DNA from 3 places in the Mesorhizobium sp. WSM2561 genome. Region 1 is predicted to be linked to each of the others. Evidence: riboswitches for the same ligand, from Rfam matches in the RefSeq annotation. Region 1 holds a riboswitch; each other region holds the start of a gene.

Region 1 (4,815 bases):
GGAGGATCTGCTGCGCATGGGCGGTGTCGGCGACGAAGAATTGTCGGACAGCATCCTTTCGACCTCGCGCTCGCGCGTTCCGTGGCTGCTCGTCAACCTTTTGACGGCATTCCTGGCGGCCTCGGTGATCGGCCTATTCGACCGCACGATCGAGCACATCGTGGCGCTGGCGGTGCTGATGCCAATCGTCGCGGGCATGGGCGGCAATGCCGGCTCGCAGACCATGACGGTCACGGTGCGGGCGCTGGCGACCAGGGACCTCGACATCTACAATGCCGGCCGCATCATCCGCCGCGAGATGGGGGTGGGCTTCATCAACGGCATCATCTTCGCCATCCTGATCGGCATCGTCGCGGCCGCCTGGTTCCGCGATCCCAATCTGGGCGGCATCATCGCCGCGGCGATGATCATCAACATGTTCGTGGCCGCACTTGCCGGCATCCTGATCCCGCTGCTGCTCGACCGGTTCAAGATCGACCCGGCCGTGGCTTCGGCGGTCTTCGTCACGACGGTCACCGACGTCGTCGGCTTCTTTGCCTTTCTCGGCCTCGCCACATGGTGGTTCGGCGTGTGAGCGACGCCCGCTCAATTGACTTTTACGTAAATGCCATGCGAGATTTTGGAACAGCCTCTGGCCGATTCTGACACGCGTGCGGATAGCGAGGCCGCATGGTTGGAACTCGCAGCGCGGCCGGGCATTTGGAGTGATGATGCGGGAATATTATTCGATAACCGAACTGACCCGCGAATTCGACGTTTCGACGCGGACGCTGCGCTTCTACGAGGACGAGGGGCTGGTGCAGCCGGTGCGGCGCGGCCGCACGCGGCTGTTTCGCCCGTCGGACCGGCATCTCATCCGCCAGATCATGCGCGGCAAGAGGCTCGGCTTTTCGATCAACGAGATCCGCGAAATCATCCAGATGTACAAGGAGCCGCCCGGCGAGGTCGGTCAGCTCAACCTGATGATCAAGCGCATCGAGGAAAAGCGCGAGGATCTGCGCCAGAAGCGCCGCGACCTCGAAGAAACCCTGGCTGAACTCGACCAGGCCGAGGAATCCTGCGTCGAGCGGCTGGTGGAGCTTGGCGTCAACACCTGATCGGCCTTTTTGATAATTCTACTCTGGCGGCCAGCCAGAGCGAATTCTGAAAAAGACCTTGCCGCCTCAAATCCAGCGCCGCACCGTTTTCGCGTAATCCCGGTATTTCTTGCCGAATTTCGTTGCCAGAACCTTTTCCTCGCCCTCGATCGCCATTTTCTGCGTTGCGAAGGCGGCGATGATCGCCAGCGGCAGGAACCATACGTTCCCCGAGATAAGGGCGACGCCGATCATCAGCAGCGTGTTTGCCAGATAGATCGGATTGCGGCTGACGGCGAAGGGGCCCGATGTAACCAGATGGTCCGGCACGGCGTTCGGGTGGAGCGTCGTCTTTGCCCGGATCATGATGCGGATCGCCGTGAACCAGAGTGCGACGACGCCGAACAATGCCACCCAGCCGGCCGCGAACAGGATGTGGCCCAAAAGGCCGCCGATCCATGGCAGCGGATAAAGCAAGCCAAGCGCGATGCTGACGGCGATGGCCGCGACATAGATCAGCGGCGGCCAAGGTATAAACCCCGGTTTTTGCTGGCCCGGTTTCTGCTGATGGTCGGTCATTGTGCTCCTCCCTCCATCAAAGTGCCGTCGGCTTTGGCAGTGCAGGCGCCGGCGAGATCGTCGAGATGCGCCTTCCATTCCGCAGCCTGGTCGTTGCGGTAGAGCCGATCAAGCGTGGCCTCGCCCTCGAGCGTATCGAGCATGCAGACACAATAGCTGCTGCAGAACTCCGTGTCGCGCGATTGCTCGCACGATGCCTGGCACTCTTTGAGGAAGGTGACCGGCCTGGTTTCGACGGCTGCCGGCATGACTTGCGAAAACAGCCAGAGCGAGCCGATCAGCACCGGCTGGTGGATCAGATAGAAGGCGAGGCTGTGCCGGCCGATAAAAACCAGCGGATTAGTCCAGCGGCCGGGCGCCAGGCCCGCCAGCCGCGTCAGCACGCCGGAGGCGAAGGCAAGCTTTGCCGCTGCGATGCCGACAAGCACAGCGCCGAACCATGGAAACAGCGGGACATAATCGTTGGAGCGCGGGTTGGTTGCCGACAGACCGACCCACCACAGGGCCGGATGATCGAAGATCTCGGACCTGAGGTAAAGCGGCGCGGTGATGACGAAAGCTGCGACAACCAGCGTCAGCAGCGCCGGCAGCCGCAGAAACGCCAGGCCGAGCAGGCTGGCCAGCGCGATCTCGTGCAGGATGCCGAAGAAGATGAAACTGTCTGGTGTGGCAAGCCTTGTGGCGGCCGATATGGCGAGCGCCGCCCCGCCGACCATGGCGAATCGTTTCCAGAAGCCGTTCCAGCGGATTTGCTTGCCATGGCCGAGGAACAGGCTGACGCCGACCAGGAACAGGAAGGTCGAAGCGATGCAGCGCGCGTAGAATTTCCACCAGCCAAAGGCAGTCAGGCCGGGATCGGTGTAGCCGAAGAATTCGAGATCCCAGGTGAAATGGTAACTCGCCATGGCAAGCAAAGCGATGCCGCGGGCGACGTCGATGGCGATGATGCGCTTTGATCGGTGCTGAACGGCCGGCGTAGGAATGGTCATGGTCTCGCAATTCTGTTTCAGTGCTGCAAGACGATTATCATGGTTGCCCCGGACAAAAGAAGACAGGCGCCGCCCTCTTCCCTTCTCCCCTTTGTTCGCGATGTCCCCAGTCCAAACACCCTTGTGGGAGAAGGTGGATTGGCGCGCAGCGCCAAGACGGTTGAGGGGTGCTGGCCGGAGTGCTGTTGGTGCCAAGCTGGAACACCCCTCATCCGACCTCGCTTCGCGAGGCCACCGTCTCCCACAAGGGGAGAAGGAAGAGCCCACGAGAAACGATTACCTTGACGGCGCATTCGCGCTGCTAGCTGGCGGAATTTGGTTTGCCGGGCGCGGCGATTCTGCCTATAGTCGCAGCCGTCGTCGGTTCCGTTTTGGAACCAAGAGGGAATGCGGTAGGGGCAAAATTCGCCCGATGCCGTGGCTGCCCCCGCAACTGTGTGCGGTAGTCCTCTCCATATGCCACTGAAGATTTTCTTCGGGAAGAGCTTCTTCGGGAAGGTGGGGAAGGGCGCTGATCCGCGAGCCAGGAGACCTGCCGGCGACAGGAGAACTGACTTCTATGCCCTCGGGTGGAGGGCGAAAGGACAAGACATGAATACCGCTTCCGTCTCGCTCGGCGCTTCCGTCTCCTCGCAGTCGCGTTTCGTGCAGTTGGCGCTTGCTGCAGTTCTCGGCGTTTTCGTCATGGGCTTTGTCGGCTTCTCGCATATCGATGCGGTCCACAATGCCGCTCACGACTATCGCCATTCGATGGGCTTTCCCTGCCACTGACGAGGGGCTGACACCATGACACTGTTTCGCAACGTCGTGTTCATCGCGGCGATCGCAGGGCTTGTGGCCGGCGTCGTTCTCGCCTGCATGCAGGCTTACGCCACGGTGCCACTCATCCTCAAGGCGGAAGTCTACGAACAGGCCGGCGGTGGTCACACGCATGACCATGGTTTGGCGCCGGCCGCAGCAGGCAGCAATGCCACGAGCAGCGCCGTGCCGGCTGAAGCAGCCACCGCGGAAGAGGAAGGCTGGGCGCCGGCCGATGGCTTCGAGCGCTTCGCCTTCAACGTCGTTGCCAACGTCGTCACCGGCATCGGCTTTGCGCTGATCCTGGTCGCCGCTTCGGAGTTCGCCGGCGGCATCGGCAATGGGCGTCAGGGTATGTTCTGGGGCCTTGCAGGCTTTGCCGTGTTCACGCTGGCCCCGAACCTTGGCCTGCCGCCCGAACTGCCGGCGATGCCGGCGGCCGATCTCACCCAGCGCCAGATCTGGTGGACGGCGACCGTAGTGGCGACCGCGGCCGGTCTCGGGCTGCTCGCTTTTCGCAAATCGCTGCCGCTGGCCATTCTTGCCGTGGCGTTGATCGTGGCGCCGCATATTGTCGGCGCGCCGCAGCCCGACAGTTTCGAATCGCCGATCCCGGAAGGCCTGCACCACCAGTTCGTGGTGGCGGTGACGCTGACCAATCTGGTGTTCTGGCTGGTGCTCGGCGCTGTCGTCGGCTTGGTGCGCGGCCGCTTGACCGGCGCCGCAACCGGCCTGCGCGACAGCCTTGCCTGATCGCGCTGCTCCAGGCAGCAAGCTGACCCTGGTCGTCGGCGGTGCACGCTCGGGCAAGAGCGCGCATGCCGAAAGCCTGGTGACGGCCTGTCCGGCGCCGTGGGCCTATATCGCTACGGCGCAAGCCTATGACGACGAGATGCGCGAACGCATCGCGCTGCACCGGGCACGGCGCGGCGAGGGCTGGACGACCGTCGACGCGCCGCTCGATCTCGTCGGCGCGATCGAGGCGCTGCCTGACTGCCGGCCCGTCCTGATCGACTGCCTGACGCTGTGGCTGTCCAACCACATGCTGGCCCAACGCGACATTGAGGCCGAATGCCGAGGGCTGGCGGATGTGCTGTCGCGGCCGCGCGGGCCGTGGTTCGTGGTTTCCAACGAGGTCGGGCAGGGCATCGTGCCCGATAATGCGCTTGCCCGCCGGTTTCGCGATGCCGCCGGCCGGCTCAACCAGCAGGTCGCCGCCGTCGCCGGCACGGTGCTGCTGATGGTTGCGGGACTGCCGCTCAAGGTGAAGTGATATGACCGATATCGACGACAGGGACGAGGAACGCCACCGCGCCAAGATGGCCAAGCGCAAGGCGGTGCAGGACGCCGAGGTCGCGGCCAAGACAGTCGAG
Region 2 (4,815 bases), on a different contig from region 1:
TCCGAAATGGGAACGCAGCTGGATCGCCGAGCGGGAAGGGGAAGTCGTCGGCTCGGTCTTCGTCGTGCGCCAGTCGGACGCGGTGGCGAAGCTGCGCCTGCTCTACGTCGAACCCTCGGCGCGCGGTCTCGGCATCGGCAGGCGGCTGGTCGAGGAATGCATCGGCTTTGCCCGTGCCAAGGGCTACAAGACATTGACGCTGTGGACCAACGACGTGCTCACCTCAGCGCGCCGCATCTACGAGGCGGCCGGGTTCCAGCTGGCCAATCAGGAACGCCACCACGCCTTCGGCAAGGATCTGGTCGGCCAGAACTGGAACCTGGAGTTGTAGCGTCTTTCCCTACTCCCCTTGTGGGACAAGGGGAGTAGGCAAGATAAGGCGGAGCGCCTCGACACTAGTCTCCAATACAAGTTGAAAACTGGCCCTTCCTCACCCGACCGGTATCCAGACTTCCAGCCCGCCATTGCCGCTGCGCGGATCGAATTCGGGGCCGTAGCGCTCGAATTCGGGCGCGTCGGCAATCTTGTGCCCGGAGGCCGGCAGCCATTTGTTCCAGATCGTGTTGACCGTGCGGCGGATGGTCGAGATGTGGCCACGATGGGCGAACACGGCGTATTTCTGCATCGGCACGCGTACGCGCGAAAACTCCTTCGGCAGGTCCGAAAAATCGGACACCTCGACGCCGGCGATATAGTCGAAATTGCCTGCATCGTCGCCGTTGACGCAGACCCCATAGGCGACGTCGCCGACCTCGCCTGGAATGTTGCCGATATAGGGGCCGAACCGCTGCCACTGCATCGGGATGCCGGCGCTGGTTTCGCAGCTGTAGCGCTCGCCGAGACCGGCGATGAGGAACGGCCGGCTGGTTTCGAAACGCGGCGGCTCGAGATTGGTGAGGAAGGACTGGTCCATCAGGATCGGCTCCACGAGATCGAGGTTTTTGAGCGAGCCTTGCGCGCGCACCAGTTCCGGCGTGGTGCCGAACTGGTCGCGGAAGGCACGGGTGAAAGCCTCATGCGAGGCATAGCCGGCGTCGAGCGCGACCGAGAGGATGTCCGGTGCGCCGGCGGCGAGCCTGCGCGCCGCCTCGGTCAGCCGGCGAGAACGCAGGTAGCCCATCACCGAACGGCCGGTCGCCGCAGCGAAAGCCCGCGTCACGTGAAAGCGCGACACGCCGCTGCTGTTGGCGACATCGTCGAGCGAGATGGCCTCCGGCAGATGGCTTTCGACGAACCACAGCGCTTTCTCGGTCGGGTTCATATGGCTCCTTGCTGTGGGACTGCGCATTGGCCAAGTCATGGTATCGCTTACTGGTGGAGGCAGTTTGATCGAAATTGCGCACCGCGCAATGCGACGGTGATCGGCAAGCCGAAAGCGTTGGGCGAAGGGCTTGACAGGCGCAGGCGTTGTCTTTTAACTGGTAACGTTATTACATTACGAGATTCGGTATGCTCGTTCTGACAAGACCATTGCTCGCGGGGCACTCCGGAACCCGGAAATTTATTGCGCTGGGATTGGCGGAAAACTAGGGTGGCTGACTGATGGTCCCCAAGCCGAAAGGCGAGGGGTGAAAAGGGAACACGGTGAGATCTTCGGATCGAGGCCGTGGCTGCCCCCGCAACTGTAAGCGGCGAGCAAAATCCGAAATGCCACTGGCCAAGGCTGGGAAGGCAGGATGGCGCAAGGACCCGCGAGCCAGGAGACCTGCCATCGCACGAGTTGACCGGACGGGGTGTGCCGGGAGGAGACGTGGAATCGGTCTTGTCGGCCGGTCCAGCTTCCTTCCGTCGCCATTTGAGAAAGTGACGGTAAGTTGGACGCCTGCCAGCCTCTTCTTGAAGCGCGTGAACTGAGCGCCACGGCGAATGGCCAGCGCCTGGTCAGTGCGGTCAGCCTTTCGGTCGCGGCGGGAGACCGCCTCGCCATCATCGGCCCCAACGGCGCCGGCAAGACGACGCTGCTGCGCATGCTATGCGGCACGCTGCGTCCGAGCGCGGGAGATGTGAGATTTTCCGGACGCCGGCTGGAGACGTTTCCGGCCGCCGAGCGGGCGCTGCACATGGCGGTCGTCGGCCAGACCGATCAGCCCGATCCGCGGCTTGCCGTGATCGACTACGTCGGACTTGGGCGGGTCCCGCATGCCGGCTGGCGACGAAGGAGCGAGCAACGCGACGTCGTCGTCGAAGCGCTTCGCAGAACCGGCCTGCTGCCGCTGCTCGGCCGCACGATCGGCTCGCTGTCGGGTGGTGAGCGGCAACGCGCCCAGCTGGCGCGCGCGCCCAGGAGCCGAAAATCCTGTTCCTCGATGAACCGACCAATCATCTCGATCCGCGCGCCCGCAGCGAACTCCTCGAACTTGTATCGCAGCTTGGCATGACCGTCGTGGCGGTGCTGCATGATCTGTCGCTGGTCACGCCATTTGCCACAAGGGTCGCGGTGATGAACGCGGCCCGCCTGCAGGCACTCGCCGGTCCGCGCGAGGCGCTGACCAAGCAGTTGATCCGCGAGATTTTCGGCGTCGAGGTGCTTCGGCTGCGCCATCCGACCGAAGACCGCGAACTCACGGTGTTCGAAGTCCCGAACCGTGCCTCTTCTGATCTAACCAAGGAGCAACATCCGTGAAACGCCTCGCACTGTCTTTTGCCTCCCTGCTGCTTGCCCAGACCGCCTTCGCTTTCCCGGTAACAGTCGACAGCTGCGGCACACCGCTGACGTTCGACGCCGCACCGAAGCGCGCCGTCATCCAGGATATGAACATGGCCGAGATGGCCTTCGCGCTGGGGCTGCAACCGTCGATCGTCGGTCTGACCGGCATCACCGGATGGTACAAGGTCGGTCCGGAATTCAAGGCCGGGCAGGGAGCGATCCCGGAACTCGCGCCGAAATACCCGACGCTCGAAAACCTGGTCGCGGTCGAGCCTGATTTCTTCTTCGCCGGCTGGTATTACGGCATGAAGCCGGGCGGCGAGGTAACGCCAGATACGCTGGCGCCGCACGGCATCAAGACGCTGGTGCTGACGGAAAGCTGCGTCCATCTCGACAACAACCGCCCCGCCGCCTCGATGGACCTGCTCTACGGCGACATCGAAAAGCTGGGCAGGATTTTCGGCAAGCAAGCCAGGGCTGAAAAACTTGTTTCAGGCTGGAAAGCGCAACTCGCCGCTATCACGGCAAAGGTCGGCGACCGCGCGAGGACTCGGGTGTTTCTCTACGACTCCGGCGAAGACAAACCCTTCACATCAGGCAAGTTCGCGATCCCCAGCGCCATGATCGCCGCTGCCGGCGGCGACAACATCATGGCCGACATGCAGACGAGCTGGGGCAATACGGATTGGGAAACGGTCGCTTCCCGCAATCCGCAGTTCCTGATCCTGCTCGACTACCAGGACGGCGGCGGTTACAGGAAACTGCTCGACTTCCTCAAAGTCCATCCGGCAATGAAGGAGACCGATGCGGTCAGGAATGAGCGCTTCGTCGCGCTGCGCTATGCCGAGCTGACGCCCGGACCGGCTAACATCGAGGCGATCGGCAAGATCGCCAGTGCGATGCACCCGGAAGCCTTCTGAGCTTGCGCCACAGGGCATTCGAATTGGCCATGGCAGCAGGAGCGGCAGCAATCGCCGCGCTTGCTCTGCTGTCGATCGCCTATGGATCGACGGTCATAGCGTTGAGCGACGTGATTGCTGCGCTCGGACATGCGGCCGGGCTGGACGGAGACCTCGTGCCCGGCTCGGTCGCCAATATCCCGGTCGGCAATATCCCGGTTGCAAAGATTGTCGTCGATCTCAGGCTGCCGCGTACGATCATGGCGATCTGTGTCGGCGCCGGGCTGGGCGTCATCGGCGCGCTGCTGCAGACGGTAACCCGAAACGATCTCGCCGATCCGTTCCTGTTCGGGCTGTCCTCCGGTGCCGCGGCCGGCGCTGTTTCCGTCATCACCATTTTTGGCGACCGTTTCGGCATCTGGACGTTGCCGGTTGCCGCCTTCACCGGCGGCATTTTGGCAGCCGGCATCGTGCTTTTGCTGGTTTCGCGGGTGAGGGGGCAAGGCCCCGAACGGCTGATACTGGCCGGGCTTGCCGTCTCGTTCATGTTCATTGCCTTGACCAACTATCTCGTCTTCGCCGGAGACCAGCGCGCCGCTCACTCGGTATTGTTCTGGACGATGGGCGGGCTCGGCCTGGCGCGATGGGACAATGTCGGGCTGGCTGCTCTTGGCGCGGGCACCATTCTTGCCTATGACCTATGGAACCATCGCAAGCTCGACGCCTTCCTGGCCGGCGAGAATGCTGCCGAAAGCCTCGGCGTGCCGGTTGTGCGGATGCGCAGGACGGCGTTTCTCGTCGCTGCCTTCTCGACGGCGATCCTGGTCTCGGTCGCAGGTGTCATCGGTTTCGTCGGGCTGATGATCCCGCATCTGTCCCGGCCCCTGGCCGGCCCGTTGCATCTGCGCCTGATTGCAAGCTGCGCCCTGTTCGGAGCGGTGCTGCTGCTGGCAAGCGACCTTCTGGCGCGCACGCTGCTGCCGCCGCAGGAACTGCCGATCGGCATCATCACCAGTTCGGTCGGCGCTTTCTTCGTGGTCACCATGCTCATTCGCAACCGTTCATGATGGGCTGCCATGCACACTTGCCGGCCTCTGGCACAATGCCGCGTCTTTGGACTGACCTCTGGGACCGGCGCAGCGGGCCGAACCGCCTGTCGAGATTTTCACCGGCAGGATCGGCGATCTTCTGCGATGCGCCTGCACGAGATTGGCTCCACCTTCTCCCCTTGTGGGAGAAGGTGGCCGCGAAGCGGCCGGATGAGGGGTG
Region 3 (4,815 bases), on a different contig from region 1:
CAGGGTGTGCTGGTCGACGATATTCTGGCGGATGCCGGCATCAAGCCACCGACGGCCTTCACGCTGGCGCTGTCCTTCGACGGCTATACCACCAACGTGCCGACGCAGGATCTCATTGCCGGCAAAGCGATGGTGGCGCTGCTCTACGAAGGCAAGCCGATCACGCCGGACCATGGCGGCCCGGCGCGGCTTCTGGTTCCGCATCTCTATTTCTGGAAGTCGGCCAAATGGCTGAACGGGCTGCAGTTCACCGAGCGCGACGAGCCCGGCTTCTGGGAGCTGCGCGGCTATCACATCTATGGCGACCCGTGGCGTGAGCAGCGCTATACGGGCGATCCATGAGCGATGGGCCGGCGGCGCAGTCGCCCTGGCAGACGGTGACCATCGCCCGCATCGAAAAGCGCACGCCGCGCGTCACCAGCTTTTTCCTCCAGCCGTCGCGGACCTTCGCCTAATCGTGCCGGGCAGCATGTCGATGTCAGGCTGACGGCGCCGGACGGCTATCAGGCGCGCCGCTCCTACTCCATCGCCTCGGCGCCGGAAGCCGGCGAGACGATCGAACTGGCAATTGAAAGGCTCGATGACGGCGAGGTCTCCCCCTTCTTCCACGATATCGCGGCGGTTGGCGATGAGGTCGAGTTGCGCGGACCGCTCGGCGGCCACTTCGTCTGGTCCGACAGCGACGGCGGCCCGCTTCTGCTGGTCGGCGGCGGGTCCGGCGTGGTGCCGCTGATGGCGATGATCCGCCATCGCGCCGCGCGCAGATCGGCGGTGCCCGTGGCACTGGTATTTTCCGCACGGGTCTGGGACGAGGTGATCTTTCGCGACGAGTTGATCGACCTCCACGATCGCCGGGACGGCTTCGATCTGGTGTTGGCGCTGACCCGCGAGCCGGCCCGGCGCCCGGCGGACTATTCACGGCGGATCGACGTTGCGATGATAGAGCAATCGATGGTGCGGCTGCCCGCACCGCCAAGGTTCGCCTTTGTCTGCGGCTCGAATGCCTTCGTGTCGACTGCCGCCCAGGCGCTGATCGATGCCGGCGTTCCGGCAAGCCTCATCCGCACCGAGCGCTACGGGGTTTAAGCTCCCCGGTCAGGCGTCGATCTCGAGCGCCGTCAGCGGCTTCGAACAGCAGGCCAGGATGAAGCCGTCGTCGATCTCGTGATCGAGGATGCCGCCATTGTGGCTCATCTCGACTGTGCCCGAGACCTTTTTCACCTTGCAGGTTCCGCACAGGCCGAACTCGCAGGCTGCGGGAATTCGTACGCCCGAAGCGCGCGCCGTCTGCAGCACGGTCTGGCCGGCAACGCATTCGGCATCGATATCCGAAAGCGAAAAGCGGATCGGCGTTGCGGCCTCGGCAGGTACCTCGACCCCGCGCTCTGCCGGCCCGCCCTTTGCCGGCCCACCCTCTGCCGGCGAACCGAACGGGGCCGGTATTTCCTCCACCGCCGGGGCCGCAAAGCTCTCCTGATGGTAGTTGGCCATGTCGAAGCCGGCCGCCTCCAGCATCTGCCGCACGGCGCGCATGAACGGGTCGGGGCCGCAGCAGAAAATTTCGCGCTCGCGAAAATCGGGGGCCAGCAGCGGCAGCCGTATCGCGTCGATCCGGCCCATATGGCCGAACCAGCCCTCGCGGCTGGACCGCTCCTCGATCATGAAGTCGAGCGTCAGGCCCGGCATGCGGCTGCCGAGCAGCTCGAGCTCCTTGCGGAAGATGATCTCCTCGGGCTTTCGCGCGCAGTTGACGAAGCCGACATCTGTCCATGGCGCGCAGTCGTTCAGCCAGCGCAGCATCGACATCATCGGCGTCACGCCGGAGCCGGCCGAAATGAACAGATACTTGGCCGCTGGATGGCTGTGCAGCGAAAAGTCGCCCGCCGGCCCATAGGCCTTCACGTGAACGCCGGGTGTCAGATTGTCGAACATCCAGCGGGTGCCGAGGCTGCCGGCCTGCGCTTTCACCGTCACCGCGATCGAGAACGGCCGCGACGGCGAGGACGACAGCGTATAGGTCCGCATCATCGGGCCCTCGGTGGTCGGCAGTTCCAGCGTCACGAACTGTCCCGGTCTGTAGCGGAACCAGGTCTGGTTGTCAGAGCGGAAGGTGAAGGTCTTCACGTCAGGCGCCTCGTCGCTGACGCCGATGACTTCCAGCACCTGGAGCCTGTCGTTCCAGGGCGCCATCTCGTCGAGATGGCGGTAGAGGCCAAGGTCCGTCATCGCATTCATCCCCTTGACCTCGTTCAGGCGACGCTGCGCAGCGCCGGCCGCCCGGCTTCGGCAAGGCGCGGCCCGATGAAGGAGGCGTACCATTCGACGAACTGGATGACGCCGCCCTCATGCAGTTCCGAATAGGGGCCGGGCTCATAGGCCGGCGACAGGACGCCGAAGGCGTTTTCCTCGACAATGCGACGGTCCTGGTCGTTGGTCTCGGTCCAGACATGGGTAAGCTCGGCGAGGTCGTAGTCGACGCCTTCGACCGCGTCCTTATGGACAAGCCATTTGGTGGTGACGGCCGTTTCCGTGGCGCTGATCGGCAGCACGCGGAAGGTGACGGCATGATCGCCGAGGATGTGGTTCCAACTCGTCGGATAGTGATAGAGCAGCAGCGAGCCGATACGGTCGGTGGAAACGCTGTCGGAAAGGCCCCTCTTCACCGCGCGTCTGCCCGTCATTGTATAGCTGACGGCGTCGCGCAGCAGCGGCGCGCGGGTGGCGCGATACTGCCCGGCAGGATCGATGCGGAACTTGCTCGGCAAGCCCGCCGCCTCGCATTTCGCCCAGTGCGCGAGCATCTCCGGATCGCTGTCGGCGCCCTGCACGCCGGTGACGGTCGGCGCTTCCGGGAATGTCTTGCAGAGTTCCGGATGGTTGCCGGCGCAATGGTAGCACTCGCGGTTGTTCTCCCAGACGAGTTTCCAGTTGCCCTTCTCGACGATGGTCGATTCGAAGGCGATTTTTGCCTCGCGCAGCCGGTGCGGCAGGAGGTAAGGCTCGATCATGGCGCGCATCGGCGCGAAGTCGGCCGGCTCGTTGGCCAGGCAGATAAAGATGCAGCCGCCAACGCTTTCGCAAGCCACCGGCTTCAGGCTGAACTGGCTCTTGTCGAAGCCGTCTGCCATCTGGCGAGCAAACAACAGCCGGCCGTCCAGTTCGTAGGTCCACTGGTGATAGGGGCAGACGAGCTTCGCCGCAGTGCCCTTGTCGGCATTGCAGACACGGCTGCCGCGATGGCGGCAGGAATTGTGGAAGGCATTGATCTTGCCTTGCTGGTCGCGGACCAGCACGACCGGATAGTCGCCGATCTGGGCGGTGATGTAGCTGCCAGGTTTCGGCAACTCGCAATCGTGGCCGATGAACAGCCAGTCGCGATACCAGATCAGCTCCATGTCGAGCTTGAAGAAATCTGGATCGGTGTAGAAGGGCTGCTCGAGCGAATAGCCTTGCCTACGGCCGTGCAAGAGCCTCAGCATGTCGTTGCGCGCGTCCATGTCCTGTCCTCGTGTAAGGACTGAACTGGTGGTGATGGAGGGAGGACCGCTTGCACGCCGGCGACAGGGCCGGAGATGCATCATCCACCTCTTGACCGCCCACCGCGATCAGTCGAGTCTAAAAATCTCGGGCTGGTTTCCGGGCTCTGGAGTGTCCTTGCGGACTCATCGCGACACCTTCCCAGGCTTGTGGCCCAGTGGTCTCCCGTTGCGACTTGAACTCCACCACCGTTGCGGGGGCAGCGCCGGGTTCTGACCGGCTTCCCAATTCTCCGCTTCGTCGTCACCAAGCGGCACCTGAGATGGCGTGATCTAATCATGCCGGCCGGCTGACTGTCGGCATGAAAGCGACATCGTATCCATGCGGCGCGACACGGCCGGCGAAACCAGCAGGTTTATATCTGCAGGGCTGAAACCCCACTTTTTCGGCGGCCACTGTCGGCTGCCGTGACATCGAATCCGACCCGCGGCGGAGATCAGGAAGGATAACAGTTTACAAAAGTGACTATTAGCCGCTTCTAAAATCGAACCGAACGGTTCGTTTCTGTTGACAATGCGTGCAGCACGCTGTGAACGCAAATTCGCCAATCCGTCAAATCATGAATGGCTAATTTTGAATAAGATATTGAAAACAAACCATAAAACCATGGTAGTAGATGCCTCTGGTACAATTTCAAGGTGTAGATTCTTGGTCCACACGGAACAACTTCGTGATTGGAATCCGCCGAATGGCCTTCCCACATCGGGGCTGTCCGAACGACGCGCATCCTCCCAAGACACGCCGCTAGCCGGACGGAAGACTAAGATACTGGAGTCCTAAAAATGAAAAAGATCGCTCTTGCTACCGTCGCCGTTCTGGCCATCACCGGCAGCGCCTTTGCCGGCAGCGACCATTATGGGTCCAACGCCGCCAACCAACCGACTGCTGCGATCGACAGCTCGTATACGGCCTCTGTCCAGGCGCCGGCTCACGCTGAAAAGCAGCCCGTTGGCCAGGGCGCCGACCGCAACCTTTTCGGCAACAATTAACAGCTGGTCCCAAACAGCAAAGTGGCGGTCCGCCGCTCGGGATCTGAGGAACTCAGGAGTACTTGAAATGAAGAAGCTCATTCTTGCCACCGCAGCCATTGTGGCCGTCTCCGGCGGCGCTTTTGCCGGCAGCGACAACTTTGGATCGAACGGTGCCAACCAACCGGCCGCCGCGGTCGACAGCAACTCGTACACGGCTTCGATTCGGAATTCGGCTTCGGCGCAGAATCCGGTTCCGGCTCACGAGAAACCCGTCAACGGCAGCGACCGTAACCTGTTCGGCAACAAC

What was found. Region 1 has a riboswitch for cobalamin ahead of M727_RS0132990 (CbtB domain-containing protein). Riboswitches for the same ligand answer to the same signal wherever they lie in the genome.
Region 2: linked by a shared signal. The riboswitch ahead of M727_RS37105 (ABC transporter ATP-binding protein) and the one ahead of M727_RS0132990 (CbtB domain-containing protein) in region 1 are both predicted to bind cobalamin.
Region 3: linked by a shared signal. The riboswitch ahead of M727_RS0106495 (aromatic ring-hydroxylating dioxygenase subunit alpha) and the one ahead of M727_RS0132990 (CbtB domain-containing protein) in region 1 are both predicted to bind cobalamin.

What each region holds. Positions count from the first base shown of each region.
Region 1 is NZ_KI911322.1:26,957-31,771, reverse strand. Features, by position in the region: gene mgtE (magnesium transporter) at 1-574, shown strand, start outside; gene M727_RS0133005 (MerR family DNA-binding transcriptional regulator) at 711-1,097, shown strand; gene M727_RS0133000 (isoprenylcysteine carboxylmethyltransferase family protein) at 1,164-1,655, opposite strand; gene M727_RS0132995 (DUF1624 domain-containing protein) at 1,652-2,644, opposite strand; cobalamin riboswitch at 2,989-3,199, shown strand; gene M727_RS0132990 (CbtB domain-containing protein) at 3,236-3,415, shown strand; gene M727_RS0132985 (CbtA family protein) at 3,431-4,195, shown strand; gene cobU (bifunctional adenosylcobinamide kinase/adenosylcobinamide-phosphate guanylyltransferase) at 4,188-4,715, shown strand; partial or broken gene cobO (cob(I)yrinic acid a,c-diamide adenosyltransferase) at 4,717-4,815, shown strand, end outside.
Region 2 is NZ_AZUX01000029.1:2,314-7,128, forward strand. Features, by position in the region: gene M727_RS0122905 (helix-turn-helix domain-containing GNAT family N-acetyltransferase) at 1-331, shown strand, start outside; gene M727_RS0122910 (AraC family transcriptional regulator) at 431-1,261, opposite strand; cobalamin riboswitch at 1,527-1,728, shown strand; gene M727_RS37105 (ABC transporter ATP-binding protein) at 1,815-2,378, shown strand; gene M727_RS43170 (hypothetical protein) at 2,375-2,623, shown strand; gene M727_RS0122920 (ABC transporter substrate-binding protein) at 2,620-3,567, shown strand; gene M727_RS0122925 (iron ABC transporter permease) at 3,597-4,613, shown strand.
Region 3 is NZ_AZUX01000004.1:446-5,260, reverse strand. Features, by position in the region: gene M727_RS0106510 (sulfite oxidase-like oxidoreductase) at 1-342, shown strand, start outside; partial or broken gene M727_RS35955 (FAD-binding oxidoreductase) at 339-1,086, shown strand; gene M727_RS0106500 (hybrid-cluster NAD(P)-dependent oxidoreductase) at 1,096-2,226, opposite strand; gene M727_RS0106495 (aromatic ring-hydroxylating dioxygenase subunit alpha) at 2,250-3,497, opposite strand; cobalamin riboswitch at 3,610-3,813, opposite strand; gene M727_RS0106490 (DUF680 domain-containing protein) at 4,320-4,526, shown strand; gene M727_RS0106485 (DUF680 domain-containing protein) at 4,594-4,815, shown strand, end outside.